One region of the Jeotgalibacillus sp. JSM ZJ347 genome, then DNA from elsewhere that is predicted to be linked to it. Evidence: riboswitches for the same ligand, from Rfam matches in the RefSeq annotation. Region 1 holds a riboswitch; each other region holds the start of a gene.
What was found. Region 1 has a riboswitch for cyclic di-GMP ahead of ACH6CZ_RS07195 (amidase). Riboswitches for the same ligand answer to the same signal wherever they lie in the genome.
Positions count from the first base shown of each region.

Region 2: it holds a riboswitch for cyclic di-GMP, as region 1 does, so the genes downstream of both, ACH6CZ_RS06445 (HD-GYP domain-containing protein) here and ACH6CZ_RS07195 (amidase) in region 1, are expected to answer to the same signal.
Region 3: it holds a riboswitch for cyclic di-GMP, as region 1 does, so the genes downstream of both, ACH6CZ_RS14550 (anti-repressor SinI family protein) here and ACH6CZ_RS07195 (amidase) in region 1, are expected to answer to the same signal.

Region 1 is NZ_JBISEN010000002.1:257,800-261,080, forward strand. Features, by position in the region: gene ACH6CZ_RS07185 (ABC transporter ATP-binding protein) at 1-375, shown strand, start outside; gene ACH6CZ_RS07190 (ABC transporter permease) at 372-1,130, shown strand; cyclic di-GMP riboswitch class I at 1,189-1,265, shown strand; gene ACH6CZ_RS07195 (amidase) at 1,307-2,179, shown strand; gene ACH6CZ_RS07200 (diguanylate cyclase) at 2,304-3,281, shown strand, end outside.
Region 2 is NZ_JBISEN010000002.1:106,246-109,526, reverse strand. Features, by position in the region: gene ACH6CZ_RS06450 (NAD(P)/FAD-dependent oxidoreductase) at 1-1,179, shown strand, start outside; gene ACH6CZ_RS06445 (HD-GYP domain-containing protein) at 1,240-1,875, opposite strand; cyclic di-GMP riboswitch class II at 1,884-1,966, opposite strand; gene ACH6CZ_RS06440 (TetR/AcrR family transcriptional regulator) at 1,967-2,557, opposite strand; gene ACH6CZ_RS06435 (GGDEF domain-containing protein) at 3,021-3,281, shown strand, end outside.
Region 3 is NZ_JBISEN010000006.1:67,997-71,277, forward strand. Features, by position in the region: gene ACH6CZ_RS14540 (adenine deaminase C-terminal domain-containing protein) at 1-713, opposite strand, end outside; gene ACH6CZ_RS14545 (helix-turn-helix domain-containing protein) at 1,052-1,372, shown strand; gene ACH6CZ_RS14550 (anti-repressor SinI family protein) at 1,424-1,570, opposite strand; cyclic di-GMP riboswitch class I at 1,605-1,702, opposite strand; gene purD (phosphoribosylamine--glycine ligase) at 2,215-3,281, opposite strand, start outside.

The DNA.
Region 1 (3,281 bases):
GAGATGATCAGGCTTGTTGGTCTTGATGAAAGTTTTCTTGAACGGGATGCAAAGGACCTATCAGGTGGTCAGCGGCAGAAGGTGTCGATTGCAAGAACACTAGTGATGAAGCCTGAGATTCTGCTTCTCGATGAGATTACTTCATCGCTTGACCGTGTATCCCAGCAGGAAGTTGAAGAGCTGATTGTCAGAATCAATGAAACTTATCAGACAACGATCATGTGGATCACACACAACCTGCGGCAGGCGTTATCAATTGGTGAATACACCTGGGTCATGATGGACGGGGAGCTCGTAGAAACAGGTGAAAGCAGCCTGCTGAAGGACCCGCAGAACCCAAGAGTTAAAACCTTTGTAAAGGGGGAAGCGGAATGAGTTTTCTTTTACTTGGTTTATCACTTATTTTCGTATTGATTCCCCTTGTTTTGTCAAAAACACTGAACCTCGGTCTTGAAAAGGATGCAGTTGTTGCCACGATAAGAGCGATCATCCAGCTCCTTGCAGTTGGTTATATTCTGCAGTTTGTATTTAATGCGGAGAACTTTTTCTATATCTTTCTCATGGTGTTACTGATTATTGGTGCAGCAGTTCAGAATGCGCGTAAAAAAGGCGTTTCGATTAAAGGCATCACATGGAAGCTGATTGTGACATTTGTATTTATTGAAGTGTTGACGCAGGGCATTTTGCTCGGTCTGAATATCACACCGGCTACTGCGCAGTATATAATTCCAATCAGCGGAATGGTAATTGGTAACTCAATGGTTTTATCAATCTTGTTTTTAAACCGTTTCACTTCTGAAATCGAATCAAAAGAAGCTGAGACTGAGCTCATCCTATCACTGGGCGGCACACCGAAACAGGCCATTCACCGGCCTCTGATTGCATCAATTCAGGCAAGTACAATTCCGACAATCGAAAGTCAGAAGACAATCGGACTTGTTCAGCTTCCCGGTATGATGAGCGGTCAGATTATTGCAGGTGCAGACCCACTGCAGGCAGTCATGTTTCAGCTGTTGATTATCTTCCTTTTATTGACCACAGCGGTTGTGACAAGTGCAATGCTAGGTTTTCTTTCATACCCGACGTTATTTAATGAACGTATGCAGCTATTAAAGCCTGAGAAAAAATAATGCAAATTATTTTTGCGTAGACGTCCCTTCTAAATGGTCGTATAATTTTTACAAACGAATCTGATAAGGGCAAACTTCTCCGAAAGGGAAGGACGCAAAGCCGTGAACCTGTCAAATGGTTGTCTGGCTGCCGGGTTCTCATTCTATGAGGCCCACCTTATAGAATGGAGGACAACGTGAAAAAGGTGATTTGTTCTGCGCTAGTATGTCTAATTGTAGGAATGGTGTATAGTATGTCAATACCTGCAAAAGCTTCAACAATTGAAAGAGCCACATGGTTATGGAACCCATGGTCGTTGATTAATGAAACGCCTGACACACTGAACTTTTTAACTGAAAAACAGGTAACGAAAGTATATGTACAGATTGATCATGACGTCTCCGTTGACGTCTACCGGTCATTTATTCAAGGTGCGACAGCAAGAGGGATCGACGTGTATGCGCTTGATGGTGCACCGGACTGGGCTGCACCAAAGGGATATCTGCAGCTGAGACAGCTGCTTGGCTGGGTAGAGCAATATCAGGTGGCTTCACCAGCAGACGCTGACTTTAAGGGAATTCATCTGGATGTTGAACCGTACCTGTACAGCGGGTGGAATTCAAAACGTGCGACTGTGATTAAAGCCTATCAGTCTCTGATGAAAGAGGCTGGTGATAAAGCGGGTCAATTAAATATCGGGATAGAAGCGGATGTTCCTTTTTGGTTTGATGAAATTAAATATAAAAACACATATGGAACCGGGTTACTCTCTGACTGGGTTCAGAAGGAAACGGACAGTGTTACAATCATGGCTTATCGCGATTCTGCGGCTGCGCTGATTCCATTAACACTGCATGAACTGGAACACGGTCAAAAGCTGGGGAAACCTGTCACGATAGGAGTGGAAACGGGGATGACAGCTGAAGGAGATTATCTGACCTTTTACCAGGAAGGCGAAGCTGTGATGAAACAGGAACTGGACCGAGTATACGATCAAGTAAAGAACTATGCGAGTTTCAAAGGTTTTGCCATTCATCATACTGAAAGCTGGAAAACTCTGAGGCCTTAAAACTTAAAAAACTTTCCTTAAATTAAAAGGAAAGTTTTTTTCGTTGTTAAAAGAGTTGTATAATAGGAAAAAAGAACAGAATGCTAATGTGAAAATACGAACATTTACATAGGATGTGGAGCATATGAGTACAAAATATCAGGAGATGTTGAATAAAAGAATCGAACAGACAGTAAGGGAGTGGAGTGCAAAAGACGCTGTTACTGAAGATGAGTGTTATCGCTTCTTCCATGGATTAAAAGGAACAGCGGGAACAATCGGACTGACAGAACTATCCAATCAGGCTGAGCGGGCCCTGTCGGAGCTTAAGGAAGACAGTATGCGGGTATTATCAGGAAATGAATGGAGAAAATTTTTTTCAATACCTCAAACTGAGACTATCGTGCAGCAGGCGGCAACGATTGACCGGCTTGAAGAAGACCTGCAGAGAGAAGAGGATTATCAATACGAAGATATTCCATTCATTCTGATGATAGAAAAGGATGTTGAGTTTCTTAAAAGAATGAAAGGCTTTCTTGAAGAACACGAATTTCAGGTAATTACAGCAGTGACACTCACAAAGGGACTGGAACATTACTATGATCTGTCACCGGACTTATTGATCGTTGATCTGGGTTTGCTGTCGGAAGGTGAAGATCCATTGATCAGTGAAATGATGAAGAAAGCCAGAAAAGACCTTACGCCAATTGTGCTTGTAAGCGGGGAATTGACAGATGAAAAAAGAATCGCAGCTTATGAAACGGGTGTACTGGATGTAATCGGAAAGCCGATAAATGAAAATATTATCATTCCTTTTTTAAAAAACCGGATGTTTCAACGGAATATGCTCCTCAGGCAAATTAGAAATGATTTCTTGACCGGTGCGCTGAAGAGAGACTGTCTTGATCAGGAAGTCCTGAAAGTGACGAAGAAAATGGTTGATGGTGATATGAGTTCAGCTGTGTTCGCCATGGTTGATTTGGATCATTTTAAGCAGGTGAATGATTCTTATGGTCACCCTGCCGGTGATGAGGTGCTGAAGGCTTTTGCGAATATAATATTAGAAACGAAAGATCCCGGAGATCGATTAATCCGCTTTGGAGGAGAGGAGTTCTCAGTGATC
Region 2 (3,281 bases), 150 kb from region 1:
GCACCAGCTTATCCCTCGTTAGAAACAGACCTGTCCTGTGACGTCTTGATTGTTGGCGGTGGCAGCTCAGGTGCACAGTGCGCGTATCATCTTGCTGATCACGATCTCGATGTCGTTGTAATTGAAAAATCAAGGATCGCGAGCGGCAGCACTGTCACAAATACTGCCATACTTCAATATTCCGGTGAGAAGATGTTCACCAGTTTAGTGAATACCTTTGGAGAAGACTACATTGCGAGACATTTAAAGTTGCTGAAGGAAGCAATTGATGAAATTGAAGCAACGTCCAGTCATACAAACATTGACTGTGAATTCACCAGAAGAGACACCCTTTATTCTGCAAGTTGCCCGGAAGACGTGTACAAGCTGCGAAAGGAATATGATTATTTAAAACAGCATGGCTGTGAGGTCGACTTTTTAAAAAGAGATGAGATTGAAGCGAAGTACCCTTTCAGCCGGGAAGCTGCGATTTACTCCTACAATGACGGGGAAATCAACCCGTTCACCTATACGCACGCCTTATTTGAAGAATCGGTCGCACAGGGTGTACGTGTATTCGAACATACTGAAATGAATGGACAGCACTTTGATCGGGAAACCGGCAATATGATTGTGACTACAAAGAACGGCTATACCATCGAGGCACGGCACGTAATCTTTGCGGCAGGATATGAAGGCATGGATATTAAAAAAGAGAAAAAAGCTTCCTTTGCAAGCACCTTTACTGTCACCACAAATCCGGTTGAGGACCTGTCAGAATGGTATAACCGGACAATCCTCTGGGATACCGCACGGCCTTATTTATATGTAAGAACGACAAAAGACAACAGGATCATTATAGGCGGATTAGATGAAAACACAGATGAAGAAGGAGACAGAAATAGTAAATTAACTCATAAAAAACGTCAATTAATTAAGGAATTTAATCAATTGTTTCCGGATATAAAAGTTGAGCCTGAGTTTTATTTGGCTTCATCTTATGGCGGGATTGTGGATGGAGTCCCTGCGGTCGGAAAATATGAAGAATTTCCGGGCTGCTATTTTGTATTTGCGTTTGGCGATAATGGAATGGTGTACGGGCAGGTGCTGGCGAAGTTAATTGCTGAAGAAATTACACATGGAAAAAGTCAGGATCTAGCGATGTATTTGCAGGACCGGCCGCTGCTGGAGAATGTCTGACTGGTATACTAGAAACTTTAATTTGCAGAAAAGAACTTCCAACACTGAGGAAGTGCTTTTTTATGACAGCCCATACCAGTCAAATCGTCGATCGTTTGATCTCTTCTTCTGCGGAAGACTAAATAACTTTGAAAATGAGCAAAAGGCGTCAATAAATCGTTGATCATAATATTTACCAGCGTATTTTTTCAGTTCGGATAAGGCTTCATCCCTTGAGAATACATGCCCGTATGGACGTTCAGCGGTCATCGCTTCGAAGCTGTCAACGATGCGAAGAATACGGACAGCGTCACCTAAGTTAATGTGTTTATTCGACCTCGGATAGCCTGACTGATCTATATTTTTGTGGTGGTACAGTACAATATCCGGATCAATCAGAATGTTTTGATGCGCTTGTAAAATATCCAAAGAAAAAGCCGGGTGTTCCTGTAGCTGTGACCATTCATGTTGTGTCAGACTCGTTGTTTTCTGAAGAAGATCAGAAGGAATTTTTAATTTTCCGATATCATGAAATAAAACAGATTGCACTGCAGCTTCCGTTAAGCAGTGATCTAATGAAAGATATTCACAAAAGTGAATATAGTATGCCGTAGTCTGTAATGAATGAATATATGAACATTCATCATGTATTTCTAATTGGCTGAGCAACTCTTCAGATTCCTGAAGGATTATATGATTGATCGCTGACCTTTGCATTGAGTCACCTCCCAGAGAGCCGGTTGCACAAATGACTCCCTGTCATTTAAGTGCCCAAATAAAACTACAGTGCATCGCATCTCTGCATGATTTATTTTTTAATGTTTATACCGTTCAAAAATATGTTTAACATCACTTCCAGCAGTTTTTCATTATCAGTCACAGAATCATATAAATGAGCCAGTGTAGCCCCTTCTAATAAGCAATAAAAAGAATGAGCAAGATAAACGGGGCTGTGCTCACTGGTAATTTGATTTGTTGTTAACCCGTGCAAAAAAACTTCCTCAAGATAGGTTAATAGTATATTTTTTGATCGCAGCATTTTCTGACTTACGTCTTCTTGAAAGGAAGAAGGAGGCGCAATCAGGGCGAGCTGCCAGAAAACAGACAAATAGGTTTCTTTTTGGGAAGTCTGATAGACGTTACATAAAATTTCACTTAATGCTTTTTCTGTTGTAGCAGATTTCAGGCTGCTCCTTTTCCGACTCCAGTAATGCTGATGAAAATTAATTAAGTAATCGAGGGCTTTCATATAAAGATCTTCTTTACTGGAAAAATGGCTGTAAATAGACGATTTTGTGAGCTGGGATTCTTCTGAAATTAATGAGATTGAAGCCCCTTCATAGCCACGCCGTGCAAAAAGACGAATTGCGCTTTGAATAATCAGTAGTTTCGTGTTCATAATTCACCAACTTTTTTTCATCAGAATCGTTATAGTGACAACCGAACGTTCGGTTATATTACTGCAAAAAATATGACTGAATGATCATCATTTCTCTGACCGCCCGCTTCTCTTCATCCAGCTTTGACATATGAATATCTTTCTTTCTATTTTCGATAAAAGTCTTAAACTCTCCTTTCGTTTTATTAGATGATTCAGCTAACTTAGCAAGCTTATATAAATTTTTTTCACTTTTAGTGACCAGAAAAACCATCCCTTTCCTAAATGATTTTATATCAATCATCGTATTTATATACTAATATTTAACACATATACACAAAATCGTTAATAGTTAAATAGAACTATTTATTCTGAAAATTCGGTAAAAATAGTATGCAGATAGCTGAACGATCGGTTAGTATATATGTATATCATTCATTTAGTTGTTACATGTCAGGATTATGTGAACGGGGGAACACAGGGTATGATTTTAGTCATTGAAGGTCTATTTCTTAATATTTGCATTATCCTAGCACTTACCTTTTTTTATCTTCAATTAAAATGGCGAATCATCAAAGATCGTATTCCAGAGAATGCAATGCATTGGATTGATGGACTTGCAGGTGGCGTCCTTGGTATTATGCTGATTCATTTTTCCATTCGGGTAACAGAAGAAACGATTGTCGACTTAAGGTTCGTTCCAATCCTGCTTTTAATTCTTTTTATCGGGGTACGCCCTGCACTG
Region 3 (3,281 bases), on a different contig from region 1:
TCACCTGTCATCGCTTCATGGTCTCCCGTTACACCGAGCAACGACATTTTTGCAATCGTCTTTTCTGATGCTCCCGGCAGGTGACCTTCAACCCTCTTATATCGCAGACGTGCTTCCTGCACCCAGCTCAGCAGCAGATCATCCCCTTCAGCAAGCTTAGGCCATGAAGTCAGCTCCCCAGCAAGTAAAACGCTCGGGTCATCAAGCCAGGAAAGCACTTCACCATTTGTAAAAACTTCTTCTTCATTGCGAAGCTCAGTCTGAGAATCCAGCCTGCTCCACCAGTAGTAAGTCAGCGGTGAAGTTTTGAATTGCTGCATAAAAGGAAGCGCTTTCTTTTTGTCGCATAATAAAAGGAGCATTAAATTATCCTGAATAAATGTGGTCGTTCCACGCTTCGCTGCATATTCTCCAAAACTTTGCGGATTATACAATTGAAATGGATGGACATGTGGTTCAATATAACCGGGTACAATCCATTTATCCTCAAGGTGAAGCACTTCAGTTCCATTCATTTTCTCAGGCATACCGCTCCCTGCATAAATAATTCTATCCTGATAGATCCATATATTCCCTCTCACCCATTGATGAAGGGACGAATTTAAATAATTTACATCAGCAAGTACAAGATCAGGGGATTTTTTCCCTTCCAAAATGGAGGTATGGCCTCTTAAATGACTGATCTTCCACGGGAATCTCTGTTCCACTCTCATCACTCCAAGCATTCCTCTAAAAGTTTCATTCAGTTTACCATATTTTACGCGTCACCGCACAAAAGAAATGTGACTTTTTAATGATTATGTGCATAAGTGAACATTATTTTTAAAAAATACATTTAAATCCATATTGATCATCAATCTTTTCCTTTAGCATCTTAAAATATTCTTAAGTGCGATAGATAAATATACATTTACTGTATTAATCATATGTTGTTAAAAAATATATTGAATATTCAGTCAAATGATTTTTTTCAATTACAGTTATTAGTGGTCTTTTTTTATTTGTATGATATTATTTATATAAGAATATTTAAGCAAAGAGAGTGATTGTCATGATTGGAGACCGCGTTAAAGCTTTAAGAAAAGAAAAGAAAATGTCGCTGACTGAACTGGCTGAACAGGCAGGCGTTGCTAAATCATATATCAGTTCTCTTGAGAGAAATCTTCAGAAAAATCCTTCTATCCAATTTTTAGAAAAAATAGCTCCTGTACTTGGTGTAACGGTCAACTCTCTACTGGATCCGGACAGCGATGAAAAAAATGTGGATAGTGAATGGGTAAACCTTGCGAAGACAGCGATGGAGTCAGGGATCTCGAAAGAACAATTTAAAGAGTTTATTGAATTTAATAAATGGCGGATCAATCAAAAATAGCCTGTGCAGCGTCTAACTTTGCACAGGCTTTTTCATTGTCTCGCGTATGAATTAACCAACAACTAAATCATTCCTCCTCCAATTGGCTGAACCTGCACTCTCCAGAAAATCTCTGATTTCTTCCTGTGAAATTCCCGCTTGTACAGCTTCCTCAATTAGCGCCATCCATTCAACATCGATTTCATTTTTATGACCCATTACATTCCCCTCCTAAAATACTTTCTACAGTACTTCAGGCGGCTCAGCCGTCATAGCTCCCCTATCTCTTTATTGGCCTTAGACCCGTAAGCTTTGCGTCCCATCCTTTCAGATGGTTTGCCTTTTTCTGTTCTCTCATAGCGATTGCGGCACCGGGATCAACATTGGGCTAAAAGTTTGAGTTTAAGTATTGAATTATGTTATAGACTTATATTATCACTTGGTTTAAAGTAAATAAATAGTCATATTTACCTAAATATTCTGACTTTTTCAACATTAAATTTGTGTTACAATATCAAATTGACTTATTTTGGTGAATACTGGTACACAGATTGACGAATATGCTGATTCAGTTCGTAATAAGAGATTGCTCTAAGTGACGGATATGTAGTGAGATCTTCACCGCATACCGGACATATCCAGGTTTCGCGTGACCCGCTGCTATAGGATGAGCGCATACATTTAGGACATTCTTTTCGCACCATATGATCACCTCTCGTTCTCTATAAAGAATATATGTAATCTCATTATAAGTGATAGTCAGTGATATACAAGAGGGAAAAACGCTCTTAAAGGGTGCAAAAAGAATGTTTTTCAACTAAATGCTCTCAATCGCTCCATATAAGTTAATTTTTCTGAAAATTTTAACTTCTTTTTAATGCTTTACTGCCAATATCTTTTCTATAGAAAAAATGGTCTGTGTGAACTGAATCCAGCGCACGATATACTTCATCACGTGCCGATTCAATCCCCTCTCCTGATCCGGCAGCAAGGAGCACTCTTCCTCCGTCGGAAACGATGTCAGAGCCATGTACTTTTGTACCCGCGTGATAGAAGAATGTTTCCGCATCCAGTATAGTCTGGACTGAATGTTCTTTTTCATAGGAGCCCGGGTATCCCTCTGATGCAAGGACCACGCCAATAACCGTATGATCACTCCATTCAGCCTGTGCCGTTACACCTCTTAACAAGTTTAGCAGCAGCAGTGCAAGGTCAGATTTCATTCTATGCAGAACAACCTGCGTCTCCGGGTCGCCAAAGCGGGCATTGAATTCAATCACTTTCGGGCCGCCTTCAGTCAGAATTAATCCTGCATATAACACACCTGTAAAAGGCGTCCCTTCTTTCATCATTGCCTGAACAACCGGCTCAATAATCTCATTCATTGCCTTTTCTTCTGTTTCAGCAGGCAGATGCGCAACAGGTGAATATGCACCCATGCCACCCGTATTCGGACCTTTATCATTGTCATATGCTCTTTTATGATCCTGGGCGAGCGCAAGTGGAATAATAGATCCCCCGTTGACAAGACACATAAATGAAAACTCTTCCCCATCCAGAAAATCTTCTACTACGATTTTACCGGATGAGTCACCAAAGCGGTTATGTTCAAGCATATCCTCGGCTGCTTCAAGCGCTTCATTTTCAGTCATTGCAACGACTACACCCTTACCGGCTGCAAGACCGTCTGCTTTAATAACGATCGGAGCCCCTTTACTCTTTATGTAATCAGATGCCTTCTGAAAGCTTGTAAATGTTTCGTAGTCGGCTGTCGGGATGCTGTATTTTTTCATCAGTTCCTTTGCAAATGCTTTACTGCCCTCAATTGCAGAGGCTTTTTTAGTCGGACCAAATACTTTCAGTCCCTCAGCTAAAAAAAGATCTGTCAACCCTTCAGCAAGCGGCTGCTCGGGTCCAATAACCGTTAAGG